One region of the Tomitella gaofuii genome, then DNA from elsewhere that is predicted to be linked to it. Evidence: riboswitches for the same ligand, from Rfam matches in the RefSeq annotation. Region 1 holds a riboswitch; each other region holds the start of a gene.
The links. Region 1 has a riboswitch for cobalamin ahead of metE (5-methyltetrahydropteroyltriglutamate--homocysteine S-methyltransferase). Riboswitches for the same ligand answer to the same signal wherever they lie in the genome.
Positions count from the first base shown of each region.

Region 2: it holds a riboswitch for cobalamin, as region 1 does, so the genes downstream of both, H4F70_RS17340 (VWA domain-containing protein) here and metE (5-methyltetrahydropteroyltriglutamate--homocysteine S-methyltransferase) in region 1, are expected to answer to the same signal.
Region 3: it holds a riboswitch for cobalamin, as region 1 does, so the genes downstream of both, cobN (cobaltochelatase subunit CobN) here and metE (5-methyltetrahydropteroyltriglutamate--homocysteine S-methyltransferase) in region 1, are expected to answer to the same signal.
Region 4: it holds a riboswitch for cobalamin, as region 1 does, so the genes downstream of both, H4F70_RS16460 (FecCD family ABC transporter permease) here and metE (5-methyltetrahydropteroyltriglutamate--homocysteine S-methyltransferase) in region 1, are expected to answer to the same signal.

Region 1 is NZ_CP059900.1:1,485,539-1,489,743, forward strand. Features, by position in the region: gene mftG (mycofactocin dehydrogenase MftG) at 1-747, shown strand, start outside; gene H4F70_RS06980 (SgcJ/EcaC family oxidoreductase) at 795-1,190, opposite strand; cobalamin riboswitch at 1,414-1,597, shown strand; partial or broken gene metE (5-methyltetrahydropteroyltriglutamate--homocysteine S-methyltransferase) at 1,794-4,054, shown strand; gene H4F70_RS06990 (DUF2339 domain-containing protein) at 4,184-4,205, opposite strand, start outside.
Region 2 is NZ_CP059900.1:3,732,100-3,736,304, forward strand. Features, by position in the region: gene H4F70_RS17325 (methyltransferase domain-containing protein) at 1-207, opposite strand, end outside; gene H4F70_RS17330 (cobalt-precorrin-4/precorrin-4 C(11)-methyltransferase) at 241-996, opposite strand; gene cbiE (precorrin-6y C5,15-methyltransferase (decarboxylating) subunit CbiE) at 993-2,261, opposite strand; cobalamin riboswitch at 2,319-2,525, shown strand; gene H4F70_RS17340 (VWA domain-containing protein) at 2,587-4,205, shown strand, end outside.
Region 3 is NZ_CP059900.1:3,724,590-3,728,794, forward strand. Features, by position in the region: gene cobN (cobaltochelatase subunit CobN) at 1-2,080, opposite strand, end outside; cobalamin riboswitch at 2,120-2,324, opposite strand; gene H4F70_RS17305 (cobalamin biosynthesis protein CobG) at 2,316-3,527, shown strand; gene H4F70_RS17310 (precorrin-8X methylmutase) at 3,524-4,186, shown strand; gene H4F70_RS17315 (precorrin-2 C(20)-methyltransferase) at 4,183-4,205, shown strand, end outside.
Region 4 is NZ_CP059900.1:3,538,205-3,542,409, forward strand. Features, by position in the region: gene H4F70_RS16445 (hypothetical protein) at 1-63, opposite strand, end outside; gene H4F70_RS16450 (GAF and ANTAR domain-containing protein) at 285-1,082, shown strand; gene H4F70_RS16455 (GAF and ANTAR domain-containing protein) at 1,136-1,891, shown strand; cobalamin riboswitch at 1,941-2,177, shown strand; gene H4F70_RS16460 (FecCD family ABC transporter permease) at 2,360-3,388, shown strand; gene H4F70_RS16465 (ABC transporter ATP-binding protein) at 3,433-4,205, shown strand, end outside.

The DNA of each region.
Region 1 (4,205 bases):
CAGGCGTACAACGTGGTGCTGGCCGCGGGGGCCATCGAGACGCCGGCCCTGCTGTGGCGCTCGGGGATCGGCGATCCGCGGATGCTCGGCGCGGCCGCCGTGCACGCGCTGCCCGGGGTGGGGCGCGAGTTCTCCGACCACCCGGAGATCACGATCCCCTACAAACCGGCCCCGCCGGTCGGCGATCCGGTCTCGGGCGAGCGGGCCGCGCCACCGATCCTCGAGGCCTGCCTCAACCTCGATACCGGCGACGGTGCGGTGGAGATCCGCCCGTACACGGCGTCGTTCGGCGACGCGGTGCCCGGGAATCCGCCGATGCCGCCGGTGCTGGGCGCCGCGCTCATGGCGCCGTGGGGGAGGGGCCGGATGGTTCCGCACCCTGCCGACCCGTGCGGGGCGCCCCGGATCGAACACCACTATCTATCGGACCCGCGGGACGAGGCGGCCGCCGCGGCGGCGGTGGACCTGGCTCGCGGGCTGCTCGACGCGTCGGGGATGGGCACGCCGATCGACGGAATGCCGGCGAACCTGGGCACCTCGCAGCATCTCAGCGGCACGTGCCCGATGGGTACCGATCCCGGCACCGCAGTGGTGGATCCGCGTTGTCGCGTGCACGGGATCGGCGGGCTCTCCATCGCAGACACCTCGGTGTTCCCGCGCGTGCCCAGCCGGGGACCGCATGCCACGGCGGTGATGCTCGCCGAACGCGCGGCGGAGTTCGTCGCGTCCGGGCTCCGCGTTCCGTGACGGCCCGCCGGTGAAACGCCCGCTGCGCCGTCCGGCCGGTGCGCTCCTCAGCGCGGCCGGACGACCCGGTAGTCCGAGGTGTGCCAGAAGGCCCGCATGCTCGTGATCCGTGCATCGTCGTCGAAGGTCATGACGTCGATGGGGGTCACCTCGACGGTGCGCTCCGGCAGAGTCGTGGTGATGCGGAACCGGAACGCGGCGCTGTCGCCGGAGATGCGGCAGTCGAGCAGCTCGGATTCATTGCGGTAGCCGGCGGACTTCGCGTAGAAGTCGGCGATGTCGTCCCTCCCCCGGTGCGGCTCCGTGCCCACGGGGTCCTCCACCGTCGCGTCGGGTGCATACAGGGCGAGCACGGCGTCGGGGTCGGTGGCGCCGACGGCGTCGACGTAGGACTGGACTGTCGCGCGGATGGCATTGCGCTTCGCGGAATCGTCGACGGCCACTGTTCCTCCTGCATGCTGCGGCGGATGCTGTCACGCTCGACGTTATTCCAGGCGGGACGTGTTTGCGATGGACACGCCGGGGAACCAGCGGACGAATTCCGAGGACGATATTCCGCCGTCGGGTGTCGGCCGACCGGGTCCCGGTTGTATGCTGATCCGTGCAGCTGGTTCGTCCGGCCGGTCACGAGGAGCCCCGAAGGCCGAGCCGGACGTCGAAGCCCCGCGCCGCATCGGCGCAGGCGGTGAGAGGGAACCCGGTGGAAATCCGGGACTGTCCCGCAGCGGTGAGTGGGAACGAAACCCGCCATGGAGCACTGGGCGCACGCCCGGGAAGCGGTGGGCAGTAGGTGGCGGCGGTGTGCCGCGGGCCCGCGAGTCCGAAGACCTGCCGGTTGCGACGGGCACGCCGTGCCCGTCGGGCCACCGCCTCGGGGAATGGGCGTGTCGACCGGTTCGTGTCACAGTGCAGGACAACGTGCACGGTAGCGGGGCTGGGTGGGATCCACAGCCGGATCCGCGCCGCAGTCCGGTGCTGCCAGGGGCTCGAGGCGTGTGCGCGTACCGCCGGCGGTGGCGACATCGACGTTCGTACTGGAGATACACGTGGACACCACTTTCACCGCAACTGTCCTGGGTTCCCCCCGCATTGGGCCACGGCGAGAGCTCAAGAGGGCTGTCGAGGCCTACTGGGCGGGACGCATCGAAGCCTCCGAACTGCTGACGACGGGCGCGGGGCTGCGCGCGGACATGTGGGAGCAGCAGCGGGCCGCCGGTCTCGACGCGATTCCTGTCGGCACCTTCTCCCACTACGACCAGGTGCTGGACACCGCCGTCATGCTCGGAGCGCTGCCGGAGCGGGTCTCGGACATCGACGACCCGCTCGATCGCTATTTCGCGGCGGCCCGTGGCACCGGCACGGTGGCGCCGCTGGAGATGACCAAGTGGTTCGACACCAACTATCACTACCTGGTCCCGGAGATCACCCCGCAGACGCGATTCGCCCTGGATCCGTCCCAGCTTCTCGGTGAGCTCGCTGAAGCGCATGCGCAGGATGTGCCGGCGCGGCCCGTGGTGATCGGGCCGGTCACCTTCCTGCTGCTGTCCAAGAAGGTCGGCGGTGCAGGATCACTGCTGGATCGCGTGGACGAACTGCTGCCGTTGTATGCCGAATTGCTGGGTCTGCTCGCCCAGGCGGGTGCGGAGTGGGTGCAGATCGACGAACCCGCTCTGGCGGCCGACCGTACCGCCGACGAGATCGCCGTCGTACGCCGTGTGTACGACGAGCTCGCCGCAGTGGTGCGGCGTCCTGCGATCCTGGTCGCGTCCTACTTCGGGAGTCTGGGCGATGCGCTGCCGGCGCTCACGGCCACGGGGATCGACGGCATCGCCGTCGATCTGGTCGCCGGCGCGGACGCGCTCGCGGCGGTGCCGGGCCTGGCCCGCAAGCATGTGGTGGCCGGCGTGGTCGACGGGCGCAACGTGTGGCGCACCGACCTCGAGCGTGCGCTCGGCACGCTCGTCACGCTGCTGGGCAGCGTCGGCTCGCTGGCCGTGTCCACGTCGTGCTCGCTGCTGCACGTGCCCTACACGCTCGACGCGGAGACCGGCCTCGACGAGCCGCTGCGTTCGTGGCTCGCGTTCGGTGCGGAGAAGACCGTGGAGGTCGCGACGCTGGCGGCGGCCTTGCGTCAGGGGCGCGACGCCGTGGCGGACGCCGTCGACGAGGGCCGGGCCGCGGTGCGGTCGCGGCGCGAGGATCCGCGCCTGCACGACCAGTCGCTGCGCGCGCGGATCGACGCGCTGACCGCGGGGACGAGGGGAAGGGGTGGGGCCGACGCCCGCAGGAAGGCCCAGCGCGGACTCGGTCTGCCGTTGCTGCCGACCACGACGATCGGTTCCTATCCGCAGACGCGGGAAATCCGCGTCGCGCGGGCCGAGCTGCGCAAGGGTGTCATCGACGGCGCGGAGTACCGCCGCCGCATGCAGTCCCAGATCGCCGAGGTCGTTGCGCTGCAGGAGGAGCTGGGGCTGGACGTGCTCGTGCACGGGGAGCCGGAGCGCAACGACATGGTGCAGTACTTCGCCGAGCAGCTGGGCGGATTCTTCGCGACAGAGAACGGCTGGGTCCAGTCCTACGGCAGCCGGTGCGTGCGCCCGCCGATCCTCTACGGCGACGTGCGGCGGCCGGCGCCGATGACGACCGAGTGGATCACCTACGCCCAGTCGCTCACCGCCAAGCCCGTGAAGGGGATGCTCACCGGTCCGGTGACGATCTTGGCGTGGTCGTTCGTGCGTGACGACCAGCCGCTGGCGGAGACCGCGGACCAGGTGGCGCTGGCGATCCGGGACGAGACGGTGGACCTGCAGGCCGCGGGCATCAGGATCATCCAAGTGGACGAGCCGGCCCTGCGGGAACTGCTGCCGCTGCGGGCCGCCGACCAGCAGGACTACCTCGACTGGGCGGTGGGGGCGTTCCGCCTGGCCACCTCCGGCGTGGCCGACTCCACCCAGATCCACACGCACCTGTGCTATTCGGAGTTCGGCGAGGTCATCGGCGCCATCGCCGGGCTCGACGCGGACGTGACGTCCCTCGAAGCGGCCCGCTCGCACATGGAGGTGCTCGGCGACCTCAACGCGGTGGTTCGACCTGGGCGTGGGGCCCGGGGGTGTACGACATCCACTCGCCGCGCGTGCCGGGCGTCGACGAGATCGCGTCGCTGCTCACAGAGGCGCTGGCGGCGGTGCCGGCGGAGCGCCTGTGGGCCAACCCCGATTGCGGGCTCAAGACCCGCGGCGTGGCGGAGACCAAGGAGTCGCTGCGCAACCTCGTCGAGGCGGCGCGGAGCGTGCGGGCCGGGCTCTAGGCGGGACCTGTTGTCGCCGGCGTGCCGGCCGATCGCCTGCGGGCATCTCCGATCCGCGCACCTCGGCGCCATCCGAGCGCCTGTTCCCCTGATCCCCGGGGGAACGGGTGCTCGGATCGGGCATTCTGATCAGTGTTTCCGGGAGCCGGAG
Region 2 (4,205 bases), 2.1 Mb from region 1:
GTGTCCTCGGGTGTGGAGCTCGCCGCCGAGGCGGCCCGGGCCGCAGCCGGCGTCGAGGACGCGGGCACCACGGGGCACCATGGCGTCGATCAGGCGCGCCTCGCCGGCGAGGTCGGCGCCCTGGGCCGCCATGGCGCGGAAGCGTTCGATGTACCACTGCGAGTGGCCGTCGGAGGTCTCGCTGAACCAGCGGGTGGGTCGTGCCATACCCCGGAGCCTAGCCCCTGATGCGGGACCGGATCAGCCGCGCGCCCGCCGCGGGTCGTACAGGTGCGAGTCCAGCCCGCAGGCGGCCGCCGCGCCCCGGTCCATCGCCCGGCCGACCATGATGACGGCGGTGCGGCGCAGCCCCTCGGCCTCGACCATGCCGGCGATGGTCGCGAGCGTGCCGCGCAGCACCACCTGGCCCGGCCGCGAGGCGTGGGCGACGACGACGGCCGGGCAGTCGGCGCCGTACTCGGCGGTGAGCTCGGCGGCGAGCTCCCGCACCCGCGTGATCGCCAGGTGCAGCACCAACGATGCCCGCAGGCCCGCCACCCGCTGCAGGGATTCCGTTTCCGGCATGGGGGTGGACCGCGCGCGGGTGCGGGTGAGCACCACCGTCTGCACCTCGCCGGGCACCGTGAGCTCGGCGCCCAGGGCAGCGGCGGCCGCGGCGTAGGCGGGGACCCCCGGGGTGACGTCCCAGGGCACGCCGGCCGCGTCGAGCCGCCGGGTCTGCTCGGTGAGCGCCGAATACACCGACGGGTCGCCCGAGCACATCCGCACCGCGTCGAGTCCCCGCCGGTGCGCGTCGACGAGGTGGCCGATGATCGCGTCCAGGTCCAGGCCCTGGGTGTCGATGAGCGCGGCGCCGTCGCGGCAGTGCGCGAGCACCGCGTCGTCCAGGTAGGTGCCCGCGTAGAGCACGACGGGCGCGGCGCGCAGCAGGTCCACTGCCCGCAAGGTGAGCAGGTCGGCGGCGCCGGGGCCCGCCCCCACGAAGTGCACTGTCATGACCGGTCCCCTTCCTCCGGATCCTGCTTCGATTCCGCCGCCGTTGGTTTCACGCCGCACCACTGCACCACCGGGCGCATCGGCTCCCACCCGGTGAACGCGCCGATGGGACCGGCCACGTCCACCGCGTACCGAAGCAGTTCACCGCCGTGCGCGCGGTGCCACTCGGCCAGTACGGCCTGCGTCTCCAGGGTCACCGCGTGCGCGACCAATCGCCCGCCCGCCGGCACCGCCGCCCAGCACGCCTCGAGGACCCCGGGACGGCTGCCGCCGCCGCCGACGAAGACCGCGTCGGGCCGCTCCAGGCCCGCGAGCGCGTCCGGGGCGGCGCCCTCCACGACGGTGACAAGATCCGGCACTCCCAGTCGCGCGGCGTTGCGGCGGACCGCATCCGCCCGGCCCGCGTCGCGCTCGATGGCGAGGGCCCGGCACCCGGAGGCTCCGCGCGCCCACTCGATGCCCACCGACCCGGCCCCCGCCCCTACGTCCCACAGCAGCTCCCCGGGCCGCGGGGCGAGGGCGCTCACCGCGGCGGCGCGGATCGGCCGGCGGCTCAGCTGCCCGTCGTTCTCGAAGGCGTCGTCGGGCAGCCCGGGGGCACGCGAATATCCCCGCGCGCCACGGCATTCGACGCACACCAGCCCCAGCGCGGCACCGTCGACGCCGAGCATGCCGTCCGCGGTACCGTCGCGCCGCGATTCCGCCGGCCCGCCCAGCTCCGCCAGCAGCGTCATGGCCGACGCGCCGAAGCCCTCGTCGACGAGCACCCGGGCCACGGCCGCAGGGCCGTCGGCGTCCCCTGTGAGCACGATCAGCCGCCGCCCACGCGCCAGGTGCCGGCGCAGGCGGTCCGTGCCGCGGCCCACCAGCGTCACGACCGCGCAGCCCTCGGCCGGCCAGCTCATCCGCGCGCGGGCCAGCGCCGCCGACGACACCGCCGGGAGCACGCGCACCGCATCCGGCCCCAGCCGGCGCACCAGCGTGGACCCGATGCCGGAGACCATCGGGTCACCCGATGCGAGCGCGACGACGTTCCTGCCGTCGTGCCGCTCGAGCAGCGCGTCCAGCCCGTCGAGCAGCGGCGACGGCCAGGTTTCGCGGATCGCGGCGGGCGCTGCGGCGTCCGGCACCATCGCCAGGTGGCGCGGCCCGCCCAGCAGCACGTCCGCGCGGTGCACGGCGCCGCGCCCCGCGGGATCGACGCTCGCCCAGCCGCCCGCTCCGACGCCCACCACCGTCACCCGCACCCTCGACTCCGGACCCATGGCGCAGAACCCTAGACCGCGGTGGAGCGCTCCAGGCGCGGCGGGGTTAGGGTCGTCGATGGCAGCTCGCCCGGAGGTGCCCCGCGGCCGTCACGGCGTGCGGGGGTAAACGGGAAGCCGGTGCGAATCCGGCACAGGCCCGCTGCGGTGACCTGGGAGCCGACGACCACGCACGCCGTGCAGCCACTGGACCACCGGTCCGGGAAGGCGGTCCGAGGCGCTCGACCAGGAAGTCCGAATACCGGCCCTCGTGCGTCTGCCCGGCTGCAGCGCCCACGCCGCAGCCGCGAACCACGTCCCAGCGGAAGCCTGCGGAGGTCCCACAGTGCACGTCTATCCGTTCAGCGCCCTCGTCGGCGCCGACGATCTGCAGCTGGCGCTCACGCTCACCGCCGTCTCGCCTGCGATCGGCGGGGTGCTGGTGCGCGGCGAGAAGGGCACGGCGAAGTCGACGGCGGTGCGCGCTCAGGCGGCGCTGCTGCCCCCGGTCCTGTCCGTCGACGGCTGCCGGTTCGCCTGCGACCCGGCCGCGCCGGACCCCGCCTGCCCCGACGGCCCGCACGCCACGGACGCCCCGGCCACGGCAGGCCCCGCGCGCCTGGTGGAGCTGCCGGTGGGCGCCGCAGAGGACCGTGTCACCGGGTCGCTGCACCTGGGCAAGGCACTCTCTGGTGAGGGCGCCGAGTACGAGCCCGGACTGCTGGCGCGCGCCCACCGCGGGGTGCTGTACGTCGACGAGGTCAACCTGCTGCACGACCACCTGGTGGACCTGCTGCTCGACGCGGCCGCGATGGGCCGCACCTCGGTGGAGCGCGACGGCGTCTCGATCAGCCATGCGTCGCGGTTCGTGCTCGTGGGCACCATGAATCCCGAGGAGGGCGAGCTGCGGCCGCAGCTGCTGGACCGGTTCGGTCTGGCGGTGGACGTGGCCGCGCCGCGTGATGCCGCGGTGCGCGCCGAGATCGTGCGCCGGCGCCTGGCCTTCGACGCCGACCCGGCAGGCTTCGCCGCACGGTGGGCGGACGCCGAGTCGGAGCTGGCGCGGCGCATCGCCGGCGCCCGGGAGCGCGTCGGATCGGTGGTGCTGGGCGACGCGGCGCTCACGGCGATCGCCGAGGTGTGCGCAGCATTCGACGTGGACGGGATGCGCGCGGACCTGGTGACGGCCAAGGCCGCCGCCGCGCACGCCGCGTGGTGCGGCCGCACCGGCGTCACTCGCGAGGACATCGCCGCCGCAGCCCGGCTCACCCTGCCGCACCGCCGGCGCCGGGCCCCGTTCGACGATCCGGGTACCGACGGCGAACGCCTGGACGAGCTCCTGGACGGCATGGGCGACGCGGAGGACCCCGACGGCCCCGGCGATGACGGAACCGGGGACGACGGACCGGGCGAGGACGGCCCAGAAGGCGGGGAGGGCCCCGAGGGCGGGGACGGCCCTGAGGGCGGGGGCCCTGAGGGCGGGGGCCCTGAGGACGGGGGCCCTGAGGACGGGGGCCCTGAAGACGACGGCCCGGGCGGCGGGGCGCCGGAACCGGCTGACGACGGCTCCGCGGAACAGCGACCCCGCACCGACGGCGGTGCAGATGACCATGCCGATCGCGATTCGGGCACGCCTGCCGAGCGCGCGCTCGCCCCCGCCGGCGCACCGTTCCGCGCCCGGCTGCTGGCCGCGCAGCGCGCCGGCCGCGGGGCGGCGGGGCGGCGCTCGCGGGCCCGGACGACGGTGGGCCGCACCGTGGGGGCACGCCGGAGCGCCTCCGCCGCGGACCCCGCACCGGTGCACCTGCCGGCCACGATCCGCGCGGCCGTAGTGCGCCGGGGGGACCTTGCCGGTCCGCAGCCCCCGAGCCGAGCACCGTTTCCCGCGACACGCCGGGGGAATCGGCGCGCGGCTGACGAAAGCGTGCGCGGATCGGCCGACTCCGCGCCAGGTGCCCGGATCAC
Region 3 (4,205 bases), 2.1 Mb from region 1:
CCTGGCCGAGCACGTGCAGGCCGTCGCGGATCTGCGCGTCCTTGATCTCGCACAGCCAGCCGTCGACGTGCAGCAGCATGTCGTCGAACGCCTCGCCCTCGAGCTCCTCGTCGATGCCCAGGTCCTGGTCCATCTTCGCCGCGCGCAGCAGCGTCCAGATCTCCTGGCGGATCGCCGGCAGCTTTCCCGGGTCCATCGCTGAGATGTTCTGGTGCTCGTCCAGCAGCTGCTCCAGGCGGGCGATGTCGCCGTAGGACTCGGCGCGCGCCATCGGCGGGATGAGGTGGTCGACGATGGTGGCATGTGCGCGGCGCTTCGCCTGTGCGCCCTCGCCCGGGTCGTTCACCAGGAACGGGTAGATCATCGGCAGGTTCGCCAGCGCCGCGTCGGTGGCGCACGCGGCCGACGGCGCCGCGTTCTTGCCGGGCAGCCACTCGAGGGAGCCGTGCTTGCCCAGGTGCACCACCGCGTGCGCGCCGAACCCGCGCTCGACCCACTTGTACGCGGCCAGGTAGTGGTGGCTGGGCGGCAGGTCCGGGTCGTGGTAGATCGCCACCGGGTTCTCGCCGAACCCGCGCGGCGGCTGGATCATGAGCACCACGTTCCCGGCGCGCAGGGTGGCCAGCACGATGTCGCCGCCGTCCGCGGCGTCGCCGGACTCGTCGACGAACAGCGTGCCGGGCGCCTCGCCCCACGCCGCGCGCATGGCGCCGGTGAGGCCGTCCGGAAGCTCGGCCGTCCACTCGCGGTACTGCCCCGCAGTCACACGCACCGGGTTGCCCGCCAGCTGTGCGGCGGTGAGCCAGTCCTCGTCCTGCCCGCCCGCGTCGATCAGCGCGTGGATGAGCCGATTGCCGGCCGCCGTGTCGTCGCTTTCGGGGCCGTCAGGTCCGTCCGCGCCGTCGAGGGCGAGCCACGGGCGCTCGGACTCCTCGCCCAGGTCGTACCCGGCCGCGGCGAGCGCGCGCAGCAGACGCACCGCGGAGACCGGGGTGTCCATGCCGACGGCGTTGCCCACCCGCGCATGCTTCGTCGGGTAGGCCGAGAGCATCACCGCGATCCGCCGCTCGCCCACCGGCACATGCCGCAGCCGGGCGTGGGCGGCCGCGATCCCCGCCACCCGTCGGCACCGCTCCGGGTCGGTGACGTACCGGGGCAGGCCGTCGTCGTCGAACTCCTTGAACGAGAACGCGGTGGTGATGATGCGACCGTCGAACTCGGGCACCGCGATCTGCGAGGCCGCGTCCATCGGCGAGACGCCCTCGTCGGACCCGGCCCAGGTCTCGCGGTCCCACGTCAGGCACAGCCCCTGCAGGATCGGGATGTCGAGCGCGGCCAGGTCGTCGACGTCCCACACCTCGTCGTCGCCGCCGGCCTGCGCGTGCGCGGGGCGCGTGCCGCCCGCCGCCAGCACCGTGACCACCAGCGCGTCCAACGTGGACAGCGCCTCGAGCAGGTCGGCGGGCGGGGTGCGCAACGACGCGCAGAACACGGGCACCGGCTCGGCGCCCTGCTCCGCGACGGCCCGGGCCAGGTCGGTGACGAACCGCCGGTTGCCGCTGACGTGATGGGCCCGGTAGTACAGGATCCCGACCCGCGGGCGGTCGCCGTCCGGGGCCGCGGCGCCGGGAGCCCGCCACTCGCCCAGTCCCCACTCGGGCAGTTCCCGCGGCGGCGCGAAACCCTCGCCGGTGAGCAGCACCGTGTCGGTGAGGAAGGCGTGCAGCTGGGCGAGGTTCTCCGGCCCGCCGAAGGCCAGGTACCGGTGCGCCTCCGCCGCGGTGCCGACGGGAACCGTCGAGTGCCCCATCAGCTCCGCGTCCGGGGCCTGCTCGCCGCCGAGCACCACCACCGGGACGCCCCGTGCCAGCACCGCGTCGAGCCCGTCCTGCCAGGACCGGGCGGAACCGAGGATGCGCACCACCACCAGCGCGGCGCCGTCGAGCAGCCTGTCGAGCGAGCCGGGCCCGGTGCCGGCGACGTCGGTGCGCGCGGGATTGCCCAGCGCGAAACCGGCGCCGGAGGCGCGTGCGGACAGCAGGTCGGTATCGGACGTGGACAGCAGTGCGATCCGCGTCATGGCAGCCGCCAGGACATGTCGATTCTCCAAAACCCTCGTGGACACAATCAGGCCACGGTCGGTCTCCTGGCTTACGGATCGACGCCCCGCGCACGACCTTCCCAGGCGCTGCGCGCCCAGTGGTCCCCGCCGCCGTGGCATGCACCCGGGCGGCGGGGGAGTCCGCGGGACTCCCCGATGACAGTGGCGAGGGCCGCGCCGGATTCACACCGGCTTCCCGTTCACCATGGCTTCGATGAGCGTAAACCACGCCGTCCAGGCGCCTGCACGCCTGTGCCACTATGTGCCGGTGCTCCCTCCCCCTCCCCGGTCCGGCGCGGCCGACCGCTGCCCCGGACTGCTGCGCCCGCACCACGCCGACGACGGCGCGCTGGTGCGGCTGCGCGTGCCCGGGGGTGCGCTCACCGCAGAGATGTTCGCAGCTTTGCGAAGCGTTTCCGACGAGTTCGGCGATGGACGGATTCACCTCACTTCGCGCGCCAACGTGCAGTTGAGAGCCTTGCCGACCGGCCCCGACGGTCAGCTGCCCGGTCGGATCGTCGACGTTCTGCGAACGGCGGGTCTGCTGCCCTCGCCGCGCCACGAGCGGGTGCGCAACATCGTCTGCTCGCCCCTGTCCGGGATCGCCGGCGGCCGCGCGGACGTGCGCGGGCTCGCCGGCGCACTCGACCGCACCCTGTGCGCGGACCCCGGGCTGGCCGCGCTGCCGGGGCGTTTCCTGTTCGGCATCGACGACGGCCGCGGCGACGTCGCGGGGATGGGCTGCGACGTTCTCGCGCTCGCCGAAACTCCCGGGCGCGCCCGCATCGTCGCCGGCGACCTGGCGGGCCCGGCCGTGCCGTTGCACGCGGTGCCCGGCGCGCTCATCGCCCTCGCACGGGGATTCGCCGGTGCCGCCGACGGGCGCTGGCGGGTGCGCGAACTCCCCCGCCGCGGGGCGGAACTCCTCGACGGTCACGCCACCGGAACACTGCCGTACGCCCCCGCGCCCGCGATGGCGTACGGTGCGCTTCCCGGCGGGGCGCTGTCGGTGCTGGCGCCGCTGGGCGTGCTCACCCCGGAGCAGGGCGACGCGCTCGCCGCTGCGGCCGGCGGCGACGGAACGCTCATCGTCACGCCATGGCGCGGGATCGTCGTGGTGCCGCAGGAGGCCCCCCGGTGCGGCGCGCTCGCCCGGCTCGCCGACTCCGGCCTGGCGACCACGGCCGACTCCCCGTGGACCCGGGTCACCGCGTGTGTCGGCGCCCCCGGCTGCGCCAAGTCCGCCGGCGACACCCACGCGGCCGCCCGGGCCGCGGCCGCCGGCCCGCCCGGCCAGGTCTCATCCGGCCCCTTCCAGACCCTCCCAGCCCACGTCACCCTCCCCGTCCACGTCGTCGGCTGCCCCCGCGCATGCGGCGCACCGCGCGGCCCCCACACCCTCCTCCAGTTAGGGAGCAGAAAGTGACCCAGTCCCACGTGATCCGGCGTCCCACCCGCAGGTACGACTACGTCGCCGACGGCGCCGGAATCTACGCGCGCTCGTTCGCCACCATCCGCGCGGAGACGGACCTGCGCCGCATCCCCGCCGACGCCGAGAAGGTGGCGGTGCGCATGGTGCACGCCGCCGGCCAGACCGACCTGACGCGCGACCTCGACATCGCGCCCGGCCTCGTCGCCGCCGCCCGCAGCGCCTTGCGCGGCGGCGCGCCGATCCTGTGCGACGCGCACATGGTGGCCTCCGGCATCACCCGGAAACGACTGCCCGCAGGCAACGACGTGGTGTGCACGCTGCGCGACGAGCGGGTGCCCCCGCTCGCGGCCGAGTGGGGCACCACGCGTTCCGCCGCCGCCGTTTCGCTGTGGGCGGATCGGCTCGCCGGCGCCGTCGTCGCCGTCGGCAACGCCCCCACCGCGCTGTTCCACCTGCTCGAGCTGCTCGACGACGGCGCCCCGCCGCCCGCCGCGATCGTCGGCATCCCCGTCGGCTTCATCGGCGCGGCCGAGTCCAAGCGCGCCCTCGCCGACCACCTCGCCGGGATCCCCTACCTGACGGTGCACGGCCGGCGCGGCGGCTCCGCGATGGCGTCCGCCGCGGTCAACGCACTCGCCCAGGAGGAAGAATGAGCCGCCCCGGCAGCGCAGG
Region 4 (4,205 bases), 2.1 Mb from region 1:
CGAGGCGAATTCGTCCTCACCGCCGGATGTGTAGCAGGACCGGATACGGGTATGCATCGGCATGGGAAACCTTCCGGTTGCCGCACTCATCTGGTCGACTACCGGGGTCCGGGGTAGTTGCCTCCATGCTGCCAGCAACGGCGTGTCCTGTCAGCCGATTGCGATCGTGACGTCCGCACAACGCACTCGTCGAGCATCCCGCACGCGATGCCGACGCTCCGGTAGCGTTGGTCCGATGCGGCCGTGGCCTGCGAAGGCCGCGGGAATACACACGCCCTTGTCGGATGGAGACTGCTGATGCGCACAGGCTCGCCGGCTCTGCGGGCGTGTTCACGGTGACTCTTCCAGGCCCCGACGGCGACGAACCGCACCCGGATCGTGCAGGCATCGCGGAGGTGCGCGCGGCTATGGCCGCCGAGCTGCGCAGCGGCGCGGGCGGGACCGGGCCGCTCGCGGTGGTCTGCGACGCCTGCGCGCGGCTGTTGCCCGTCGACGGCGCCTCGGTTTCCGCCGGCGGCGGGATAGTCGGCGGAGGCATGCGCGAGGTGCTGTACGCCAGTGATGAGACGGCGGCGGCGATCGAGTCCGTGCACGACACCCTCGGCGAAGGACCCGCGATCGAGGCGTTCACCGAGCGCCGGCCGGTGCTGGTTGCGGACCTGTCCGCCGACGCCGCACGCGGCTGGCCGGTGTTCGCCGCCGAGATCGCCCGCCGCCCCGTGGGCGCGGTCTTCGCGTTTCCGCTGCACAGCGGCGCCGCAATAGCGGGCACGATGAGCCTGTACCGGCGCAGCCCCGGCTGGTTGACCCCGGCCGATCTCGCCACCACTTTGCGGCTGGTGGATCTGGCCACCGCGGCCCTGCTCGCAATAGCATTGGGAGATGAGCGCCTCGAAGACCTGTCATTGCCGCGGGCGGTGGTGCACCAGGCCGCCGGCATGCTCGTGTCCGCGCACCGCATCGGTGTCGACGAGGCGATGGCGCGCATGCGCGGACACGCCTTCGCCGCCGGCATCGACATCGCCGACGTCGCCGCCGAGATCACCACCGGACGCCTGCCGCCGGAGGCCATCACGCAGTGACCCGACACGCTCCCCGTACCGTTCGCCGTCGATCGTCAACGTCAGGACCCGCCATGGACATCCCCTCACCGCGCGGCCGCGAGTCGCGCCTCGTCGACGCATTCGTCGAGATGGCCGACACGCTCGTCGACGACTTCGACACAGTCGAACTACTGCACCGGCTCACCGAATACTGCGTCGAACTGCTCGGCGTCGCCGAGGCCGGGATGCTGCTCGCCGACCAACGCGGCAGCCTGCAACTGGTGGCATCGTCGGCCGAGCGCACCGAACTGCTCGAATTGTTCCAGCTGCAGGTCAACGAGGGGCCGTGCGTGGACTGCTTCCGCACCGGAAGCCCGGTGTCCGTGGCCGACCTGGCGGCGACCGCCGGCCGCTGGCCGACATTCACCCCGGAAGCACTCAGAGTCGGATACTGCAGCGTGCACACCGTGCCGTTGCGGCTGCGCGACCAGACCATCGGGGCGTTGAACCTCTTCGGCACGACCCCCGGCACATTGTCCGAGGCGGACCAGCATGTGGCCCGCGCGCTGGCGGAGACCGCCACGATCGGGATCCTGTCCGAGCGGGCCATCCGGCACGGGGAGGTGCTCACCGAGCAGCTCCAGACGGCGCTCAACAGCCGGGTGATCATCGAGCAGGCCAAGGGTGTGCTCGCCCACGCCGGGGATCTGCCCATCGACGAGACGTTCGCCGTGCTGCGCGACTACGGCCGCGCCCGTCGGACACGGCTGACCGACATCGCGCGGCAGCTCGTCACCGGCGCCCTGGACACCGCGGCGGTCCTGGACGCCGGCGAGCACGCACGCTGAGCCGGATCCTCCGACCCGCGTCTCCGACCGTCGCACTGCGGCTGCTGCTAGCATTCGCAGCATTGCTGGTCTGCCCGGTTCGGAAAGCTCCGAGCGCCGGGCGGGGCAAGAGGGAATCCGGTGTGAATCCGGAACTGGCCCGCAGCGGTATACGGGAACGACCGTCGTCAACAGCACTGGGAGCGCACACGCGTCCGGCGTGATGCCACTGGGAAGCGGCGACCATTAGGCCGTGCGTCAGCACACGCCCGTGAGTCCGAAGACCTGCCAGCACACCGCGCGGAGACCGCGTGCGGTGACCGACGGCGTCGAGGAGCACGCCGGGTCCGCCTCGCCGGCAGCCGTTGTGCGCCGGCGCGCCGCCCCGTGCCCTCACGCCTGGACCAGGCGAGGACACCGACGATGCTGGACACGGCACCATCCGCGCGCCGCCGCGGCGGCGTGACGCGCGGCTTCACAGCTCCTGCAATGCGCACTGCGGCCTGGGTGGCCGCCCTCACCGTGGTGCTCGCGGCGTCCGCGGTGGCGGCGGTGGGCATGGGCACCGTGCCCATCAGCTGGTCCGAGACCCTCCACTACCTGCACGCCTTCGTCACCGGCGACATCATCACGGCCGACGAGGTGACCCGGTACCGCATCATCGCCGACACCCGTCTGCCGCGCGTCCTGCTGGCGATCGTCGTCGGCGCGGGCCTGTCCATGGTGGGCGTGGCGGTGCAGGCGATGGTGCGCAATGCGCTCGCCGACCCGTTCGTCCTGGGCATCTCGTCCGGCGCCGCGGTGGGGGCCACCTCGGTGATCCTGTTCGGCACGCTCGCCGTGCTGGGAGCCGCGGCCGTCTCGCTGGCCGCGTTCGCCGGGGCCCTCGTCGCCACCGTCCTCGTCTACGTCGCGGCCCGCACCCGCGAGGGCCTGTCGCCGCTGCGCCTCGTCCTCACCGGCACCGCCATGGCCTACGGGTTCTCCGCCGTCACCACGGTGATGATCTTCGTGTCCCCCCGCGGCGAGGACGCCAAGTCGGTGATGTTCTGGCTGCTGGGCAGCCTGGCGTCGGCCCGCTGGTCGTCCCTGCCGATCGCCGCCGCGGTGACGGTGTGCGGCGGCCTGCTCCTGGCCGTGTGGTCGCCCAAGCTCAACGCGCTGGTCATGGGCGACGACGTCGCGAGCGGCCTCGGCCTGCACGCACAGCGCTTCCGCGTGTACTTGTTCGTGGTGTGCGCGGCGATGACCGGGACGCTGGTCGCGATCGTGGGGGCCATCGGTTTCGTCGGCCTCGTCGTGCCCCACGTGACGCGCATGCTCGTCGGCGCCGACCACACCCGCGTCCTCGCCGTCGCCCCGGTCCTGGGCGCGGTGTTCATGGTGTGGGCGGACGTGCTCAGCCGCACCGTCGTCGCCCCCGCGGAGCTGCCCATCGGCGCCATCACCGCGTTCGTCGGCGTGCCCACGTTCATCCTGCTCATGCGCGCCCGCCGCTACACGTTCGGCGGCACATGATCCGGCCCGCACCCCGCCGAGACCCATCATGGAAGGACGGCCGCATGGATCTGACCATCGAGGACCTCACCGTGGAGGTCTCCGCGAAGACACTGGTCCGCGACGTCGGCCTGAGCGCGCGCCACGGCGAGGTGGTCGGCCTCGTCGGGCCCAACGGCAGCGGCAAGTCGACGATCCTCAAGTGCTGCTACCGCGCGCTGCGCCCCACCGCGGGCCGGATCCTGCTGGGCGATGCGGACTTGCGGGGCATGACGATGCGGGAGAGCGCGCTGCGCCTGGCAGCCCTGAGCCAGCAGTCGAGCGTGGAGTTCGGCTTCACCGTCGACGAGGTGGTGGCCACCGGGCGCCTGCCGCACACCGGGCTGCTGGGCCGCGACGCGGCGGACGCACGCCAGGTCATCGTGGACGCGCTGCGCACCGCCGGCGCCGGGCACCTGTCCGGGCGGCCGTTCCTCGAGCTGTCCGGCGGGGAACGCCAGCGGGTGCTCATCGCCCGGGCCCTGGCCCAGCAGCCGCGGGTGCTCATCCTCGACGAGCCGACCAACCACCTGGACGTCAAGCACCAGATCGACGTGCTGCGCAGGGTGCGCGAGCTGGGGATCACCGTCGTGACCGCGCTGCACGACCTCAACCTGGCCGCGATGTTCTGCGACCGGATCCACGTGCTGGACCGGGGCGCCATCGTCGCGGCGGGCACCCCGCGCCAGGTGGTGACACCCGGCCTGGTGCGCGCCGTGTTCGGCGTGGACGCGCACGTGGTGGCGCACCCGGAGACCGGCGTTCCGCAGCTGCTCTATTCGCCCGACACCGCCCGCGA